Regions from separate parts of the Alkalilimnicola ehrlichii MLHE-1 genome, predicted to be linked through region 1. Evidence: predicted binding sites of a transcription regulator. Region 1 holds the regulator's gene; the other holds the start of a gene.

Region 1 (4,703 bases):
GCCCTTCGGTTACCGCTTGCCGGAGCGACGTTCCAGCCGGTCGACCTTGCTGCTGAGATCGCGGATCAACTGCAGCATCTCCAGGCGCTCGTCGTGGGCCCGCTGCTCCTGCTCGATCCGCTTGGCGTCCTCCGCCTCCCAGTGGGCGGATTGCATGCTCTCGATGATGATGCCGATGAACAGGTTCAGCACCGTGAAGGAGGAGACCAGGATAAAGCTTACGAAATAGATCCAGGCCCAGGGGTAGGCCTCGATCACCGGGCGGGCGATGCCCATGGACCAGCTCTCCAGGGTCATCACCTGGAACAGCGTGTACATGCTGGCCCCGAGGGTGCCGAACCACTCCGGGAAGCTCTGGGCAAAGAGCTTCGTCCCCATCACCGCGAACACGTAGAAGATCACCAACAGCAGCAGGGCGATCCAGGCGATCCCCGGGATGGCGCGGAGCAACGCCTCGACGATCCTGCGCAGGCGCGGGACCATCGAGAACAGTCGCAACACCTTCAGGATGCGCAGCGCCCGCAGCACCGAGAAGGCCCCAGAGTCCGGCACCAGAGAGATCGCCACTACGGAGAAGTCGAACAGATTCCAACCGCTGCGCACGAACCGGGGCCCATCGGCGATGATTCGCAGGGAGATCTCCACCACGAAGGCGGCGATGATAAAGGTGTTCACCCAGCCCAACCAGGGCTGCAGGTAGGCGGTGACCTCCGGCGAGGTCATCAGCCCGAGGGTGATCGCATTGACCAGGATCAGGCCGACGATAAAGTACTGCGTCCCCGGCCGGTCGATAAACCAGGCCAGGCGACCACGCAGGGTCTCATCCTCCGGGTGCTGTACTTTATGCCCCACCAAATCCGGTTGCCGCTCGCTCATCGCCTACCCCCGCAATTACTCCCGCAGCGCGCGCACCCGCGCCTCGAGCCGGGCCGGGATCGCCTCCGGACTGACCATGGCCATCGCCACCAGGTCGAGCAGGGGGACCGGTTCGGTGGGTTGCGCCTGCAGCTCCAGGGCCACCGGATCGCGCAAAAAGAGTGACACCGCCTCGGCGGTCTCCAGGAAGAAGGGCTCATCAAACCGGGCGGCCCAACCCTGGACCAACGGAATCATGGGTTCCGTCCGGCCCTCATCCGCCAGCCGGCGGAAGAAGCCCTGATCCCGGTACCGCAGGGTCAGCCCGGCCACCTCAAACTCCGGGAGGCTCAGGGCATGGGTGGTCAGCGTCTCCTCCAGGTCGAAGCGAGTCAGGTGCAGCCGCCCGACGGCCCAGCCCCGCCCCGGCACGGTCAGTCGGAATTCCTCCACCTGCAGTGACCGGGCCTCCGGGTCGTAGCGGTAGGCGAAGGCCCATTCGGCCGAATCATCCGACCATGCTGCCGCCGGCACCGGCCACCCTTCCGCCGGCTTGCCGTGCAGGCCTATCGCCCGCAGGCGCATGTGGCGGGGCGGGCTGTGTGCGCGGTCCAGATCCACCACCACCAACTCATCCACCCGCAGGGGCGGCTGATCCTCGTGCCCCACCGTCAGCCCGAAGACATGCAGCCGACGGGTCCAGAGGTTGACCGAGGCCTCTTCATAGTCCGCGGACCATTCGGCGGGCAGGCCGTCAAGCGCATCGTCCAGTGCCTGCCGGCCCTCACGATTCGCCCACGCCTGCACGGCAAGCCCCGCCACCACCAGCAGCAAGGCCGCCAGCACCACACCCTGCCAGACTCGCCATCTCATAGCCGCGCCTGTCCCCATCGTCGCTCAGAGGGCAAACCTTACCACGCACACTGTGGCAGTACGCCACTTGAAAAACGGCCGCGCCACCCTATCTACAGGAATGAGGGCGACGCCCTGGGGACACCATGGTAATGACCTGAATTTAGGAGGTGATGGATATGGCCATCATGCGCTATGACCCGTGGTCCACCCTGCGCCAGATCCAGACCGACCTGGACCGGATGTTCGGACAACGCGGGATGATTACCGCCGGCGAGGGCGAGAATGCCGAGTCGGCCGGCCAGTGGCTGCCGGCGGTGGATATCTCCGAGGACGACAAGGCGTACCACATCCATGCCGATCTGCCCGGGGTGGCCCCGGAGGATATCGAGATCAGCATGGATCAGGGGGTGCTTTCCATTAAGGGCTCCCGCGAGTCCGAGAGCACCGAGAGCGAAGAGGGGTGGAAACGTGTCGAGCGGGCCCGCGGCACCTTCTACCGCCGGTTCGCACTCCCCGAGTCGGTGGACGCGGACAACATCGCGGCGCGCTCGCGCAACGGGGTGCTGGAGATCACCGTCCCCAAGAAGGTGGCACCACCGGCGCAGCGCATTGAAGTCAAGTCGGAGTAAGCGGGGCCTGCCTGCTGTAAACCGGGGCCGCGTGGCGTTCTCGCCCGCGGCCTCATTACGTGGGTGCCCGCCCGCTACCCGCCACCTGAGGGGCGGGACAGATCGGGCCGATCACAGGGGCGCTCCTGGCAATGCCCGGCCAGGCGCTCCAGACTGGCCATGTCCTTGAGGGTGATTTCCTTACCGCGGCTGTGCAGCCAGCCCTGCCCCTGGAAACGCTTGAACAGGCGACTCATGGTCTCGGGGGCCAGGCCGAGGTAATTGCTCAGGTCACTGCGGGACATGGGCAAGCGGAAACGCGTAGCGGAGAGCCCGCGACGGGCAAAACGATGGGAGAAGTTCAGCAGCAGGATGGCCAGGCGCTCCTCGGCGTTACGGCGTGCCAGTGCATGGAGCATTTCGTGGTCCTGGAAGATCTCCTTGCTCATCAAGCGCAGCAACTGACGCTGGAGCGCCGGAATGGCCCGGGCCAGCTCTTCCAACTCGTGGAAGGGCAGTTCACATATGCTGGAGGTCTCCAGGGCCTTGGCCTCGCAGGGGTGCGCCCCCAGACTGACCGCGTCCAGCCCCAGCATCTCCCCAGGCATATGGAAGCCGGTGACCTGCTCCTCACCCTCGCGGGAGATGGTATAGGTCTTAAGCGACCCGGCCCGCACCGCGTAGACGGTGCGAAACTCGTCCCCCTCCCGGTAGAGCACATCCCCCCGGGCCAGCGGGCGCTGGCGCTGAAGGATCACATCCAGACGCTGGACATGTTCGTTGTCCAGCCCCTTGGGGAGGCAAAGGTTGAACAGGGAGCAGTCGCTACAGGCGCCTCTCGACCCTGCCAATTGCACTACCCGTTCTCCCTGCCATTGCGCCATCTGGATACCCCGCTGGCGGCCGGCCGCGCGGCCCGCATGAAATCTGCACAACAGAATACCGCCATTGGGCCGGCCGGTACAAAGCCGGGTGCCTGGCAGAACGTCGCGGGCCCCGTCACCGGAGTCAATACAGGCTCTGGAACAACCGGCTGCGGTACTGACGCACCAGCGGGTCGTCGGCGCCGAGCAGATCAAAGACCGCCAACAACGTCTGCCGACCGCGGTCGTTGTCCCAAGCCCGGTCGTGGCGAACGATCCAGAGCAGGTTCTCCAGGGCGGCGTCGTGCTCGCCGGCCAGTACCTGGTGCAGGGCCAGGCCGTGGCGGGCCTCGCTGTCGCGCGGGTCCTGCTCCACACGGGCGGCCAGGGCCTCACGCCCGGGCAGATCAGCCAATTGCTCGGCGAAGGCCCGCCGGGCCTTGATGCCCTTGCAACGCGGGTCGTGCCGGGCCTCATCGGGGAGTTCCGCGACGATGGCCTCGGCCCGATCCGGCTCCCCGGCCTGCATCAGCGCGTGGGCCAGCTCCAGGGCCACGTCCTGGTCGTCCGGGCGTTGCCCGTGCAGCGCCTCCAGCAGGGGCACGGCGGCCTGCGGCTCGCCGGCGGCCAAGTGCTCGCGCGCCTGCTCCAGGGGATCGGCCTGCGGCGGTTCTACATGCTGCTCGAGAAAGCGGCGCAGTTCCCCCTCCGGCAGGGCACCGGTGAACTGATCCAGCACCTGGCCCTGTGATACCAGGATGACTGTGGGCAGGCTGCGGACCCCCACTTGGGCGGCGATGGCCTGCTGCTCGTCGCAGTTGACCCGCGCCAGCCGGAACGCGCCGCGGAACTCCTCCGCCAACTTTTCCAGCAGGGGCATCAACGTCTTGCAGGGCTCACACCACTCGGCCCAGAAGTCCACCAGGACAGGCTGCTGCATGGACCCTTCCAGCACCTCCGACTGGAAGTTATCCATGGTGATATCAACAATATAGGGTGAGTTCGTCACAGGCACTCCCGGATTGTGTATCGGCATTACCGACGAAATGAATCTATCCTGAATAACAGATTGAGTTGACAACCGACAGCCGGCCGGCGGTACCAGGCCGGAGGCCTCCGGCCGCCGAAGGAGGTGGCGATGCTTTTGGCACACCTGTTGAACCGCATTGTGACCGAGGGACGGCTCAAGGTCATCCTCCCGGATGGCCGGCAACGTACATTCGGCCCCGGAGCCCCCCCGAAGGTCACCCTGCGCATCAACGACTGGCGGACCGTCCGCCGGCTCGGCGTGCGACCGGACCTGGAACTGGGTGAGGCCTGGATGGACCAACGCATCCAGCTCGAGGAGGGCACCCTGCGCGACCTCCTGGCCATCGCCTGCCGGGCCCTGCGGGAGCTGGAGCAAACCCGCTGGCACCAAGTGCAACGCCGGTTGTTACGCCCACTGCGCTATCTGGCCCAGTTTAACCCGCTGGGGCGGGCGCGGCGAAATGTCGCCCACCATTACGACCTCTCGGACGAG
Region 2 (4,703 bases), 1.2 Mb from region 1:
CCGGGACCTGCAACAGCAGGCCAACGATGAGATGGTCGAAGCGATCGAGAACCGCGGCCTGAGCGTACCGGAGTATTCCGAGATCGCCACCGCGCTCGACACCGACCCGGAGCTGCGGGATGAACTGGCGGCCATGATCCAGGAACGCCGCTGATAACCACCCGCCGCCGAGCGGCCAGCCGTGTTCCCCCCTCAGGGGGGGACACGGTTTTTTTGTACGTGTAGTATGGCTTTCTTGCCCGATGACGTACGATATGCACCCAGCCGCCACATGACCACAGGTAGGGAGAATGACGAGGCAAGAAAGCTATAATTTCGATGAACTGCTGTTGAGTGGCCACGGGAGGCTTTTTGGCCCCGGCAACCCACAGCTGCCCGCCCCGCAGATGCTGATGTTTCATCGCATCACCCAAATGAGTGAGGAAGGCGGGGCGTATGATAAGGGGCAAGTGATCGCGGAGTTGGACCTCGACCCGGATCTCTGGTTCTTCCGCTGCCACTTCCCCGGCGATCCCGTCATGCCCGGATGCCTGGGTCTGGATGCCCTCTGGCAACTGGTGGGCTTCTACCTGGGCTGGATCGGCGGCTCCGGTAAGGGCCGGGCGCTGGGCTGCGGCGAGGTTAAGTTCTCTGGGCAGATCCTGCCCGAGCATAAAAAGGTGACTTACGAGATCGCATTTAAACGGGTGATCAACCGTCGGCTGGTGATGGGCATCGCCGATGGCTGGGTGTCCGTGGACGGCGAGCAGATCTACACGGCGAAGGACCTGAAGGTGGGGCTTTTCCAGGATCCGGGTGACCTCAGCAGAAGCCAGGGGTAACCCGCCGCCGGTTTTCGATTTCAATCACCACTGATTCAGTTCGAGGAGTCTACCGTGCGTCGAGTAGTCGTCACTGGAATGGGAGTCGTCTCCTGCATCGGCAACGACCGGGAGACGGTCACCGAGGCCCTGCGGGCCGGTCGGTCGGGCATCAAGTATAAACCCGAATATGAAGAGGTGGGCCTGCGCAGCCAGGTCGCGGGGTCCGTGGACATCGATCTTTCCGATCACATTCCGCGTAAATCCCTGCGGTTCATGGGTGATGCGGCCGCCTTTTCCTACATCGCCATGGAGCAGGCCATGCGCGACGCTGGCCTGAGCGCCGATGAGATATCAAACCCCCGGGTGGGGCTCATTGCCGGCTCCGGCGGAGCCTCCACCGCCAATGTGGTGCAGGCGGCAGAAACCCTGAAAAACCGGGGCGTGCGCAAGATCGGGCCTTATGGGGTCACCCGCACCATGGGCAGCACCGTCTCCGCCTGCCTGGCCACGCCTTTCCGGATCAAGGGCCTGAACTACTCCATCACCTCCGCCTGCGCCACCAGTGCCCATTGCATCGGCTCGGCGATGGAGCAGATCCAGCTGGGCAAGCAGGATCTGATCTTTGCCGGCGGTGGCGAGGAGGAGCACTGGTCGCTGAGCATGCTCTTCGACGGCATGGGGGCGCTGTCCACCAAGTACAACGAGACGCCGGAGAAGGCCTCGCGAACCTACGATGCCGACCGCGACGGCTTTGTGATCGCCGGCGGCGGCGGCATGCTGGTCATTGAGGCGCTGGACCACGCCCTGGCACGCGGCGCAAAGATCTATGCCGAGCTGGTCGGTTACGGCGCCACCTCCGATGGCCACGACATGGTGGCGCCCTCCGGCGAGGGGGCGGCCCGGTGCATGCGCCAAGCCCTGGAGACGGTGGAGGGGCCGGTGGATTACGTCAATGCCCACGGCACCAGCACCCCGGTGGGGGACCTGGCCGAACTCAAGGCCATGCGTGAGGTCTTCGGCGAGCAGGTGCCCCCGGTGAGTGCCACCAAGTCGCTGACCGGCCACTCGCTTGGGGCGGCCGGAGTGCAGGAGGCCATCTACTCGCTGGCGATGCTCGAGGAGGGCTTCATTGCCCCCTCCATCAACATCGAGACCATGGACCCGGAGGCCGAAGGCATGCCGATCGTTACCGAGCCGCGCGAAGGCGTTGAGCTGAACACGGTCATGTCCAACAGCTTCGGCTTCGGCGGCACCAACTCCACGTTGGTCTTCCGCCGGTACGACGGCTGAGCGCCGCCACCCCGTGGGGTGGTGGATCTTGATCGACGGCAGGTATGCCCCCTGGCATACCTGCCGACTTTCGTTTTCGGGCCGTCTCATGACCTGAATCAAGACAAGCCCATGACCGGTCGCTTATTTTGAGCCTAATTTACTAGCACTGGCCCGGCCACCGGATCGGACGTGCCCGTGCCACACATCCCCAATCTCGGCATTGTGCGATTTGTCATGGACCAAACACTGCAATTCGACCCGGCCATCCTGGCCAAGTATGACGTCAGCGGCCCCCGGTACACCTCTTACCCCACGGCTCCGCAGTTCCACGAGGGCTTCGACGACAAGGCCTATGCCGAGGTGGCCGCGCTCAGCAACGAGGATCCCATCCCGCGGCCGCTTTCGCTGTACGTGCACGTCCCCTTCTGCGACACCGTCTGCTTCTACTGTGCGTGCAACAAGATCATCACCGGTAACTACTCCCGCGCCGGTACCTACCTGGACTACCTCGAGAAAGAGGTTGCCCTGCAGAGCCAGCTGTTCGACGCCGACCGGCGGGTGGAGCAACTGCACTTCGGGGGCGGCACCCCGACCTACCTCAGTGACGAGGATCTCATCCGGGTAATGGACATGCTCTCCCGCTATTTCACCCTCGAGCGGGGGCCGCAACGGGAGTTCTCTATCGAGATCGACCCGCGGGCCGTGCGGGAGACCACGATCGAGCTGCTGGCCAAGCTGGGCTTCAACCGCATGAGCGTGGGGGTGCAGGACTTCGATCCCGCGGTGCAAAAGGCCGTGAACCGGATCCAGCCCTACGAGACCACCGCCCGGGTGATCGCAAAGGCGCGTAGCTGCGGATTCCGTTCCACCAACCTCGACCTGATTTATGGGCTGCCGCTGCAGAGCGTAGAGACCTACTCCCGGACCCTGGATCAGACCCTGGAACTGCGCCCCGAGCGCCTGGCGGTCTACAATTACGCCCATCTACCCCACCTGTTCAAAGTCCAGCGCCAGATCCGCGAGGAGCAGCTCCCGGGGCCCGACGAAAAGCTGGCCATCCTGGAGCTGACCATCCGCCGGCTAACCGAGGCCGGCTATGTCTACATCGGCATGGACCACTTCGCCCTGCCGGAGGACGAGCTCGCCCAGGCCCAGCGCGCCGGGACGCTGCACCGCAATTTCCAGGGCTACTCTACCCGTGCGGAGTGCGACTTGGTGGGCCTGGGGGTCACCTCCATTGGCAAGGTGGGCGAGAGCTACAGTCAGAACCTGCGTGATATGGAGGCCTACTACGCCCGCCTGGATGAAGGCCGGTTGCCGGTCTTCCGGGGCGTGGAGCTCAGCGCCGACGATCAACTGCGCCGCGACGTGATCACTGAGATCATGTGCCACTCCCGGGTGGACTTCCGGGAGATGGAGGAGCGTTACCAGATCCACTTCCGGGACTACTTCCGCGACGCCCTGGAACGGCTGCAGGGGATGGAGTCGGATGGTTTGGTCCGAATCGAGAGCGACCGGTTACAGGTCCTCCCCCGAGGGCGTTTGCTGCTGCGCCACGTGGCCATGGCCTTCGACGCCTACCTGAATGCCGACAACGGCAAAACCCGCTACAGTAAGGTCATATAGTGTCCTGAAGCAGGGCTGGGCGGTACGCGGGGGCTCACACAGCGTGCGCGTGACCCCGCGACGCAGCCGATCCGGCAGAGGGGATCCGCAATGGCCACCCGCCACGGGCAATGCTCGCAACGCCGGGGGCGCCGGTGAACCCGCGGGTCTTTCTGCCGGCGGCGGCCGTGGTTCTGGCCCTGGTGATGGGGGGCGCGCTCTGGACCGAGCCCTTGGGCCGGGGCTTCGAATCGTTGCACCAGATGCTGATCCAGCACTTCGGCTGGGTCTACACCACGGTGGTGGCCCTGCTGCTCGGCTTCGTGCTGGCGGTGCTACTGCATCCCCGGTTCCGGCGCCTGCGCCTGGGGCCGCCGGACTCCCGGCCTGAATACACCTACCTGTCCTGGTTCGCCATGCTCTTTTCGGCAGGCATGGGCATCGGACTGCTCTTCTACGGCGTTGCCGAACCGCTGCTGCACTACCTGGAGCCCCCCCACGGCGAGGGCGGGACGGCGGCCGCCGCCGACGAGGCGCTACGGCTGACCTTCTTTCACTGGGGCCTGCACCCCTGGGCCATTTACATCATCGTGGCCCTGGCGCTCGCCTTTTTCTCCTATCGCCACGACCTCCCCCTGTCGATGCGCGCCGCCCTCTACCCGCTGATCGGCCATAGGATCAACGGTCCGGCCGGCGATCTCATGGACAGCCTGGCGGTGGTCGGCACCGTGCTCGGCGTGGCCACCTCGCTGGGTCTGGGCGTGATGCAGGTCAACGCCGGTCTGGCTCACGTAGGGCTCATGGCGGTCTCCGTCCACAATCAGATCCTGCTGATTGTCTTTATCATGGCGATTGCCACCCTCTCCGTGCTCAGTGGCCTCAACAACGGCATCCGGATCATTTCGCGGGCCAACCTCTTTCTCGGCAGCCTGTTGCTATTGTTCGTGTTCGCCGCGGGCCCGACGGTGATGATGCTCTACGGCCTGTTGCAGGCCGTGGGCCACTACGTGCAGGGGCTGGTGG

Evidence for each region. The regulator FNR, encoded in region 1, switches genes on or off when oxygen is low (the NO sensors DNR and NnrR bind a similar motif). The targets are predictions, from matches to a motif close to TTGATNTANATCAA.
Region 2: the regulator FNR is predicted to act here: its motif matches at 2,182-2,195, upstream of hemN (oxygen-independent coproporphyrinogen III oxidase).

What each region holds. Positions count from the first base shown of each region.
Region 1 is NC_008340.1:359,090-363,792, reverse strand. Features, by position in the region: gene MLG_RS01615 (ion transporter) at 10-876, opposite strand; gene MLG_RS01610 (hypothetical protein) at 892-1,728, opposite strand; gene MLG_RS01605 (Hsp20/alpha crystallin family protein) at 1,887-2,339, shown strand; gene fnr (fumarate/nitrate reduction transcriptional regulator Fnr) at 2,414-3,202, opposite strand; gene trxA (thioredoxin) at 3,327-4,190, opposite strand; gene MLG_RS01590 (SAM-dependent methyltransferase) at 4,320-4,703, shown strand, end outside.
Region 2 is NC_008340.1:1,570,135-1,574,837, reverse strand. Features, by position in the region: gene MLG_RS14800 (DUF4168 domain-containing protein) at 1-154, shown strand, start outside; gene fabA (bifunctional 3-hydroxydecanoyl-ACP dehydratase/trans-2-decenoyl-ACP isomerase) at 291-821, shown strand; gene fabB (beta-ketoacyl-ACP synthase I) at 876-2,093, shown strand; gene hemN (oxygen-independent coproporphyrinogen III oxidase) at 2,310-3,701, shown strand; gene MLG_RS07010 (BCCT family transporter) at 3,836-4,703, shown strand, end outside.